Linked DNA regions of Fodinicola acaciae. The protein of the gene in region 1 binds, or shares a complex with, the protein of each later gene. Links are inferred from orthologs where the notes say so. Each region holds a gene or a part of one and is shown on either strand. Other genes may lie near its edges.

Evidence for each region. Proteins that work in one complex are often made in the same cells at the same time.
Region 2: the proteins of dnaG (region 1) and dnaB are in contact, whole or in part, in a crystal structure (PDB 2R6A), measured with the Geobacillus stearothermophilus proteins. The link is inferred for Fodinicola acaciae from one-to-one orthologs. Residues at the interface, in WP_049624496.1 of Geobacillus stearothermophilus: Lys456, Leu457, Leu458, Pro459, Ala460, Asn463, Ala464, Leu467, Leu535, Leu536, Ile537, Ala538, Gln544, Glu545, Asp548, Tyr549, His552; in WP_033016901.1 of Geobacillus stearothermophilus: Ser13, Glu15, Ala16, Gln18, Glu91, Leu92, Asp94, Ala95, Val96, Pro97, Thr98, Ala99, Ala100, Asn101, Tyr104, Tyr105, Ile108.

Annotation. Positions count from the first base shown.
Region 1 is NZ_WOTN01000001.1:3,002,790-3,007,636, reverse strand. What follows is about bases 807-3,789. They hold dnaG (DNA primase), read left to right. Parts: upstream 807-1,344; coding sequence 1,345-3,234; downstream 3,235-3,789. Other genes in these bases: GNX95_RS14205 (hypothetical protein), read right to left, coding at 3,759-3,789; GNX95_RS14210 (hypothetical protein), read left to right, coding at 3,235-3,750; GNX95_RS14220 (MarR family winged helix-turn-helix transcriptional regulator), read left to right, coding at 807-1,246. Also shown: GNX95_RS14225 (MFS transporter), read right to left, coding at 1-705; more of GNX95_RS14220, read left to right, coding at 797-806; more of GNX95_RS14205, read right to left, coding at 3,790-4,058; GNX95_RS14195 (recombinase family protein), read right to left, coding at 4,527-4,847. UniProt on the Escherichia coli protein: RNA polymerase that catalyzes the synthesis of short RNA molecules used as primers for DNA polymerase during DNA replication.
Region 2 is NZ_WOTN01000004.1:523,261-528,081, forward strand. Bases 1,051-4,007 are described here. They hold dnaB (replicative DNA helicase), read right to left. Parts: upstream 3,235-4,007; coding sequence 1,867-3,234; downstream 1,051-1,866. Other genes in these bases: GNX95_RS37920 (hypothetical protein), read right to left, coding at 1,051-1,630; GNX95_RS37930 (threonine ammonia-lyase), read right to left, coding at 3,634-4,007. Also shown: GNX95_RS37915 (beta strand repeat-containing protein), read right to left, coding at 1-780; more of GNX95_RS37920, read right to left, coding at 911-1,050; more of GNX95_RS37930, read right to left, coding at 4,008-4,566; GNX95_RS37935 (LysR family transcriptional regulator), read left to right, coding at 4,642-4,821. UniProt on the Escherichia coli protein: The main replicative DNA helicase, it participates in initiation and elongation during chromosome replication. Travels ahead of the DNA replisome, separating dsDNA into templates for DNA synthesis.

The sequences.
Region 1 (4,847 bases):
CACCGCGTACGAGCCGAGGCCGGCGACCAGGCCGCGCAGCGGCCGGCGTACCGACGTGAGCAGGTCGCGCCAGCGCAACGGCTCGCGGCACAGCTCGCGCGTACGCGGAAGGAAGACCAGGCCGAGCACGATGCCGACCGCACCGACCGGCACGTTCAGCAGGAAGATCGCCGGCCAGCCCCAATGCGCGACCACCAGCGCGCCGACCGCCGGACCGAGCGCGAGGCCGACCGCCTGCGCGGCGCCCTGGATGCCGATGCCGCGGGCGAGCCGGTGCCGCGGCAGGCTGGTGGCGATCAGCGCGACGCTGTTGGCCTGCAGCATCGCCGCGCCGATGCCTTGCAGCACACGGAAAAACACGATCGCGGTCAGCGAGGTCGACAGTCCGGCGCCGAGCGAGGCGAGCGCGAACAGGGCGAAGCCGTAGACATAGCACAGCTTGCGTCCGTATCGGTCGGCGAGCTGGCCGACGCCGATCACGCAGCCGATCAGCGTGAGCAGATACGCCAGCGAGACCCACTCGACCGCGCCGACCGAGACGCCGAGATCGGCCTGGATCCGGGGGAGTGCCACCGTCACGATGCTGGCGTCGAGCTGACCCATGAAAGCGCCGATGCCGACGGCCGCGACCGCGAGCCATGGCGCGTACGACCGGTTGCGTACGACCGCTGGTCGCCGGGGTTCGACGAGCAGACGACCGAGCACACCGAAATTATATCTGTGACCGAGCTAATCGGTGGCCGACGTGGCGGAGATTCCGGTCATAGTGCCGCTGGCCGGCGGTTAAGCTCGCTCGATGGTCATCTCCGAGCCGGCGAGGCAGAGCGACGTTGCCGCGCTGACCGACGTGGTCGCGCGGCTGCGGCGCGCGCTGCGCAGCAGCATCCGCACCGACTATCCGTACGAGTCGCTGCCGATCGCGCAGGTCGAGCTGATGCAGGCGCTCGGTGAGGTGCCGTCGCTGCGGATCGGCGACCTGGCCAGCCAGCTGCGGCTGGCCGCCAACACGGTCAGCGGGCTGGCCAGCCAGCTCATCGACGCCGGCCTGGTCGACCGGCAGGCCGATCCGGCCGACCGGCGCGCCGGCCTGCTCACGCTCACCGCGGCCGGCCGGCAGAAGCTGTCGGACTGGCAGGCGGCCCACGAACGCCGGATCGGCGCGGCCCTGGCCACCCTGGCCGAGCAGGACCGGGCCGCGATCACCGCCGCCATCCCCGCGCTCGCCCGCCTGGTCGCCACGCTCTGACCCTCGCGAGGGTGCCGTTTTCGGTGTGCCGTCCGTCAAAACGTCACCCTCGGCATGGGCCGCGAGCGCGACGCCGGAGCCGGACTAGACTTCCGGCCGTGGCTGGCCGTATCCGTGACACCGACATCGCACTGGTACGCGAGCGGTCGCCGATCGCCGAGGTGGTCTCGACCAGGGTAACGCTGCGGTCGGCCGGTGGCGGCAGCCTGAAGGGCCTGTGCCCGTTCCACGACGAGAAGACGCCGTCGTTCACGGTCAGCCCGGCGCGCGGCTTCTACCACTGCTTCGGCTGCGGCGCCGGCGGCGACGTCATCACCTTCGTGATGGAGTCGGAGATGCTCGGCTTCACCGAGGCGGTGGAGTGGCTGGCCTCGCGGGCCGGCCTCACGCTCACGTACGAGGAAAGCCCTGGCGGCCGTACGGTCCAGCAGCCCAAGCGGTCCGGCCAGCGCCAGCGGCTGGTCGAGGCGCACGTGGCCGCCGCCGAGTTCTACGCCGAGCAGCTCGGCACTCCCGGCGCACGGCCGGCCAGGCAGTATCTGGCCGAGCGGGGCTTCGACCAGGCGGTCGCCACCGAATACGGCTGCGGCTTCGCGCCGACCGAGTGGGACGCACTGACCAAGCACCTGCGCGGCCGCAAGTTCACCGAGGACGAGCTGGTCACCGCGGGCCTGGCCAAGCAGTCGCGGCGCGGCACGCTGATCGACCGGTTCCGCGGCCGGCTGTTGTGGCCGCTGCGCGAGCTCAACGGCGACATCGTCGGTTTCGGCGCGCGCCGGCTGCTCGATGACGACGACGGACCGAAATACCTGAACACACCGGAAACGCCGATCTACAAGAAGTCCTCGCTGCTGTACGGCCTCGACCGCGCCAAGCGCGAGATCGCCAAGCGGCACCGCGCGGTGGTCGTCGAGGGCTACACCGACGTGATGGCCTGTCACGTCGCCGGCGTGCCGACCGCCGTCGCGACCTGCGGCACCGCCTTCGGCGCCGAGCACATCAGCGTGCTGCGCCGGCTGCTGATGGACCAGGACGAGTTTCGCGGCGAGGTCGTCTTCACCTTCGACGGCGACGAGGCCGGCATGAAGGCGGCGCGGCGCGCGTTCGAGGAGGACCAGCGGTTCGTCGCGCAGACGTTCATCGCGGTCAGCCCCGACGGCATGGACCCGTGCGAGCTGCGGCTGGCCAACGGCGACATGGCCGTACGCGACCTGATCGAGCGCCGCACTCCGCTCGTACGCTTCGTCCTGCAGTCCACAATGGACAGATACGACCTGGACACGGTGGAGGGCCGGGTCGCCGCGATGCGGGCCTGCGCGCCACATGTCGCGCGGCTGAAAGACCGCGCGCAGCGGCCGGAGTACGCGCGCTGGCTGGCCGGCCGGCTCGGCATGGAGATCGAGCCGGTGACCCGGGCGGTCGCCGAGGCCGCCAACGCCGTCGCGCGTGGCCAGCGTCCGTCCGCGCCGGCCGCCGAGGTGCCGACCGAGCCGGCGGTGCAGCGGCCGTCGTCGGAGGACCCGGTGCTGGCGGTGGAGCGCGAGGCGCTGAAGCTGGCCGTACAGGACCCGGTGCTCGCCGGGCCGATGTTCGACGCTGTCGAGGCCGTCGCGTACACGCATCCGGTGTACGTCGCGATCCGCGAGGCCATCGCCGCCGCCGGCGGGGTGGTCGAAGGCACCTCCGGACCCGAGTGGGTCCAGCGGCTGCAGGACGGCTGCGACGACCTGGTCGCGCAGAGCGTGATCGGTGAGCTCGCCGTCGAGCCGGTCCGCCGCGACGGCGAGGTCGACGCCAGGTACGCCGCGGTGCTGCTCGCCCGGTTGCAGGAGATCGCGGTCGTACGCCAGATCGCTCCGCTGAAGAACAAGCTGCAGCGGCTCAACCCGGTGGAGAAGCCGGACGAGTTCGCGCGGCTCAGCGGCGAGCTCTTCGCGCTGGAGCAGCACCGTCGCGGGCTGCGCGAGCAGGCGATCGGCGGCCTGTAGATGTCGGTCTTCAGCCGCCTGTTCGGCCGCCGTCCGCCGGCCGAGGCGCAGGCCGTCGCCGGCACCGGTGAGCGCATCGTCGCCTGGGGCCGTACGGACGACGGCTCAATGATCGTCGCCACCACGGCCGGCCTGCGCACCGCCGACGTACGGCTGGGGTGGCACCAGATCCACAAGGCCGGCTGGGGCGACGGCGTACTCACCGTCATCCCGTCCGTCGACGTGGCCGACGGCGTGGTCGCCGACGGCGAGCCGATCGCGCTGCGGCTGGCCGAGCCCGGCGACCTGCCGCCGGAGATCCGCACGCGGGTCACCCGCAGCGTCGCGTACTCGGCGCACCACCAGCTCGTCTCCGGCGGCGTCTGGGTCGTCGGCCGGCGCGTACCAGGCGTCGACGGCCTGACCTGGGTGGCGCGCTATGACGCCGGCACCGACCACACGGATCCGGCCGTACGCGCACAGGTCGCCGACCTCATCGAGGTCGCCGCCCGCTCCGCCGCGCCACCCCAGCCGTAGCGCTCGCCTCAGCTGGCCGGGCCTTTGCCGTTGACGCCAGGAGCGCTCTCCTGCGCGCCGAAGACCGACGAGAACCGCTCGCCGACCGGCGTGTGCGCGAGCCGCTCCGCGACCGCCTCCTTGGCACTCGCCATCACGTTGCCGGCCTGTGCCTGCACGATCCCGGCCGTCTCCTGGACCGTCGGATTCTCCCGTACGGCCCTGGCCACCCGGCGGATCTGGTCATACCGCTCGCGACCGGCCCGCGTCCCCAGCACGTACCCGATGGCCAGCCCGGCGACGAACGCGACCTTGGTCATGGTGCTCATGGTCATACCTCCCTGCGACTGGCTGCCTACGGTGCGATGTAGGCCCCTCCCATCCTCCCCCGGACCTGGCTGCCAGTGCGACTCAGCCCGTGGTGTAGTCTCGCTATCGCGCCGCTCGGGGGAAACCCCGGCGTCGCTCGGTCCCCGGTAGCTCAATTGGCAGAGCATTCGGCTGTTAACCGAAGGGTTACTGGTTCGAGTCCAGTCCGGGGAGCCAAAGTAGGCATTGCGCGAACCATCTCCTCGGAGGGTGTTTCCGCTGCTTGTAGGGTGGCCCTGTCATTCTCTTTCGGCAGGGCCGGGATGCGGAACACGGGCCTGAGCCGGTCTGGCCCAGTGATCTCCACTTTAGCAACGAGGGCTTCGATGAGTGCCTTGCGCTGGTTCGGGGTGCCCGTTTCGATGATCTCGGCGATGTGGTCAGCGACTGTCTCAAGGGTGCTTGGCGGTGGGGTGTCGGGCTCGGTCTCAAGGTCGAACATGAGTTGATCGCGACGTAGGCGTAGCTCTCTGGTCTTGTCTCGGAGTGCTAGCAGGCGTGGGCCTACGGTCTCCTCGGTCATGGTCCCGCGTTCGAACGCGTCGAGATACCGGTCGATGGTCGTGCCTGTTTTTGCTGAGTTCGGCTTCTACTGTTTTGAGTTCTGCGTGCAGGTTGTCGGTCGCCGCGTAGTAGTTGGCGCGGGCGGCCTCGACACCGTCGTTGATGAGTTCGTGTTGGTGTCGATAGAAGTCGGCAAGGGCTTGGGTGACGGCGTCGTCGACGCTGTCGGCGTCGAGTCGCTTGGC
Region 2 (4,821 bases), on another replicon or contig:
GGTGCCGACCGGCAGCTCGGGAAGTCCACCGCTCGGCAGCGCCGGCAGGCCCTGCGTCGGCAGGCCGGTCGGCAGTGCCAGCCCGGCCATGCTCAGGCCCTGCAGGCCGGTGAGCACCGCGCTCGGGTCGGGGAGACCGCCAAGGCCGGTCGGCAGCGCCGGCAGACCGCCGGTCGGCAGTCCGTCCTTGGGCAGCGCGGCCGGCCGGTTGTCGACGAGTACGCCCTGCACCGGACGGAGCAGACCGGTGTCGGTCGGCACCACCGCGGTGCTGAGCGGCAGGTCCTCCGGACGCAGCACGCCAACCGGTCCGCGGACCGGCAGGTCCTTGGTCGGCAGCCGGTCGCTCAGGCCGGCCAGCGGGCTGGCCTGCCGCGGCGCCGGAGCGCTGATCGGCACTGGCTGGCCGGCACGGTCGATGGCGTCCTGAGCCGACTGCGGCATGTACTGCGCGTACGACGGCGCGGTGTTGCTCGGCGCGGCCTTGGTCACCGGCGCCGACTTGTGCGCGTGCTTGGCTGATGTGTGAGTGCTCGGCAGTGCTGGCGTGGCCGGCGCCTGCGGAGCGACTACGTGAACAGTGTTGCTGACCAGATCGCTGGTCTGCGCGAGCGAGCCGGTCACGTCTCCGAGCGCAGGCGCTGCCTGCTGCACGGAGGGACCGCTCGCGGTGCCGTCACTGCCGCCGACCTCGGCGGCATGTGCGGCTCCGGCGCCTACCACGACAAATCCGGCCGTCAGGATCGCCGCTTCCAGCGACCGACGTACCCACTTGTTCATGGAGTGCTGAACCCCTTCTCTCACTGTGTCTTGGACCGGAATCACTTCCGGATGCGACCCCAAGACCGGCCGCACCCACGCCAGTGCGGCGGCGACGATCGGAAGTCGCGGAGTGCGGAGAGAGGGGGTTCTAGTCGGGTGAGACCGACGGGTCGAGCGCGGCGTTGCGCACTCGCCAGGAGCCGGCCGGACGCGGCTGCGCCAAGCCGGCCGGAGCGGCCACCTCGGGCCGCTGGGCCGGCATCGCCACGACTGCCGTGCCCGCACCGGAGTGCGCGGCACCGACCGGAGCGGTGCTCGGTGCCAGGTCCGGCAGGCCGGAGCTGGCCGGCTGCGGAGCGGGCAGGGAGATCGGCGCGGTCGTACGCGGCTGCTGTGGCGCGATGGCGACCGGCAGCGCGACCCGCGGGGCGGGCTGCGCGTGATGCGTCACCACGGTGATGTGGTGCTTGGCGTGTCCGGTGTGCACCGGAATGGCCGCCTTCGCCGGCGCCAGGTCGAGAGCCGGCAGCGACGAGGTCACCAGGCCGACGGTCTCGCCGACCGGCTTGACCACCTTGCCGACGGTGGCCGTCACCGAGGTGAGCGGACGGTCGACCGCCGTGTCGTCGGCGTCCTTGAGATCGACCAGCTGGTCCAGCGCGCGCACCGGCGCGCTCGCGGTCGTACGGCTGGCGGCGTGATCGGTCAGGTCGGCGATGCTGTCGGCGTGCGCGGCACTGCTGAGCAGCGTCAACGCGAGCCAGCCGCCGATCGCGAGGCCGAGGACGATCGCCAGCCGGGTGATGGCACGCGGACACCCACCAACGAGGCCGGACCGGCCTTCGTCGAGTGCGACCACGTTGTCCACCTGACTCCCTGTACTGACGACGCGTCGCAACGTATCTCGGCGATCCACCGAATACAACTCAGATCACCGCGTGTCCGGCGTGGCGGGAGGAAGCAGACATATCGCAGCGCATGTCCGGATTGCCGGGATCACCCGGCGTGACCTGCGACGACACCGGGCGTACGGTCGCGCCGTCAGTTGGCGCGACCGAATTTGCCGGTTTTCTTCCCATCGGCGTGTCGCGAAGCCGGGTCCGATCAGCCGCCGGTGGACATGTCCACGAACCGGCTGAAGTGGCCCTGGAAGGCGACCGTGATCGTGTCGGTCGGTCCGTTACGGTGTTTGGCCACGATGAAGTCGGCCTCGCCGGCGCGCGGCGACTCCTTCTCGTAGTAGTCGTCGCGGTGCAGCAGGATCACCATGTCGGCGTCCTGCTCGATCGATCCGGACTCACGTAGATCGGACAGCTGCGGACGCTTGTCCGTACGCTGCTCGGGACCACGGTTGAGCTGCGAGACCGCCACCACCGGCACCTCCAGCTCCTTGGCCATCAGCTTGAGGCCACGGGACAGCTCGGAGACCTCCTGCTGCCGGCTCTCCACCCGCTTCGGCGAGCTCATCAGCTGCAGGTAGTCGACCAGGATGAAGCGCAGGTCGTGCCGCTGCTTGAGCCGCCGCGCCTTGGCCCGGATCTCCATCAGCGTCATGTTGGGCGAGTCGTCGATGTAGAGCGGCGCCTCGGAGATGTCACCCATCTGCCGGGCCAGCTTGGTCCAGTCGTCCTCGGACAGCTGACCGGACCGCAACGCGTGCAACGGCACCCTGGCCTCGGCCGAGAGCAGCCGCATCACGATCTCGATCTTGGACATCTCCAGCGAGAAGATGACCGAGGTCAGGTGGTTACGCACCGAGCAGGACCGCACCCAGTCCAGGCCCGCCGTCGACTTGCCCAGGCCCGGCCGGCCGGCGACGATGATCAACTGGCCGGCGTGGAAGCCGTTGGTGAGCCGGTCCAGGTCGACGAAGCCGGTCGGCACGCCGCTCATCACGTCACCGTGCGCGCCGATGGCCTCGATCTCGTCCATCGCCGGCTGCAGCAGCTCCTCGAGGATCGTGTAGTCCTCGGACGTACGCCGCTCGGTCACCTCGTAGACCGCCTGCTGCGCCAGATCCACCACGTCGTCGACGTCGCGACCGGAGCCGACCGTGCCGGAATAGCCGAGCTGCGCGATCCGCGTGCCGGCCTCGATCAGCCGGCGCAGCACCGCGCGCTCGGCCACGATCCGTGCGTAATAGCCGGCGTTGGCGGCGGTCGGCACGCTGGCGATCAGGGTGTGCAGATAGCCGACGCCGCCGACCCGCGGCAGCTCGCCGGACTCGGTCAGCGCGGCCGAGACGGTGATCGGGTCGGCCGGCTCGCCGCGGCCGTACAGGTCGAGGATCGCCTCGAAGATGATCGCGTGCGCCGGCCGGTAGAAGTCGCTGTCCCGGAGGATCTCGACCACGTCGGCGATCGCGTCCTTGCTCAGCAGCATGCCGCCGAGCACGCTCTGCTCCGCGGCGATGTCCTGCGGCGGCGTGCGGTCGAACTCCGGCACGCCGGCCAGCTGCGGCGATCCTCCCATCGGCCGATCGTCATCGGACCGTCCGGCCGGAACCGCCTGCACCGACACTTGAGCCGCTCCCTTACCCCGCTGATCCGACCACGTTGTCCACTCCTCCGGCACACAGCACCGGCGGCCGGTGATGCTCTCACACGATATCGTACATGTGTACGAACAGCATCACCTGTCGCGCGCGCACGGAGCACCACCGAAGGCAGAGCTGCCGACGTTACGGGCTGCGCCAGCCGGCGGCGAACCACCCTGTGGACGTGTCGGTGCACAGCTTGTGGATAACCAGCTACCACCCTGTGGACAGTGTGTGCGCCGGATTGTGGAAAACCTGTGAACTACTCGTCACAGACGTCGGTCTTGCTGCGGGAACGACATCCACCAGCTGGGGATAGAAGAAAGATTTCTCCGCTAGCCGAGCAGCGCGCGTAGCTCGGCCGAGCTCGCGTTGCCGCCGGTGCAGACCACCGCGACCCGCTTGCCGGCGAACTTGTCGCGTACGCCCAGCAAGCCGGCCAGCGCGGCCGCTCCGGCACCTTCGGCGAGCAGGTGCGTCGCGGACAGCATCAGCCGCTGCGCGGCGCGGATGTCCGCGTCGGACACCAGCAGGAAGTCGGCCAGCCGGCCGGCGATCAGCCGCTGCGGCAGCTCGAAACCGCGACCGGTGGCCAGGCCGTCCACGTCGGTACGGTTTGGCCGGCTGACGCACTCACCAGCCAGCCACGACGCGTACGCCGCCGGTGCGGCGGCCGACTGGACGGCAATGATCTGACAGGCGGGGGCCAGCTCGGCCGCCGCCAGCACCGCGCCGGCGGCCCCGGTGCCGCTGCCGACCGGCACGAAGATCGCGTCCAGCTCGGGCTCGGCGCGCAGGATCTCCGCGTACGCGGTGGCCACGCCGGCGATCAGCGCCGGCTCGTTGGCCGGGCTCACCAGCCGCAGGCCGTCGCGCTCGGCCAGCTCACCGGCGAGCCGCTGGGCCTCCTCCATCCGGCCGTCGGCGAGGACGACACGCGCGCCAAGTGCCTCGACCGCCGCCAGCTTGTCGGGGTTGGGGTTCGCCGGCATCACGACTGTGCAGGCGTTGCCGGCCAGCCGTGCGGCGTAGGCGATGGACAGCGCGTGGTTGCCGGTCGAGTACGTACACACGCCGCCGGACAGCTCCGCCATCAGGTTGATGCCGCCGCGCACCTTGAACGCGCCGACCGGCTGCGTGTTCTCCTGCTTGACCAGCACGTCCGCGCCGACCGCCGCGTCCAGCAGCGGATAGGACCACATCGGCGTCTGTGGCAGGTGACCGGCGATCCGGTCGGCGGCGGCGACTACGTCTGCGAAAGTCGGCATGCCTCGAGCGTCGCGGCCGCACCACCTATGCGTCCAATGCCAGATGGCCGATAAACCTATCGATACGATCGATACATGTTGGATGTGACGCGGCTGCGCGTGTTGGCGGCGGTCGCGCGGCACGGATCGGTGACCGCTGCGGCTCAGGCGCTGCACTATGGCCAGCCGTCCGTCAGCCATCACCTCGCGCGGCTCGAGGCCGAGACCGGCGCCGTGCTCACGCAGCGCGTCGGTCGTGGCATCCGGCTCACCGAG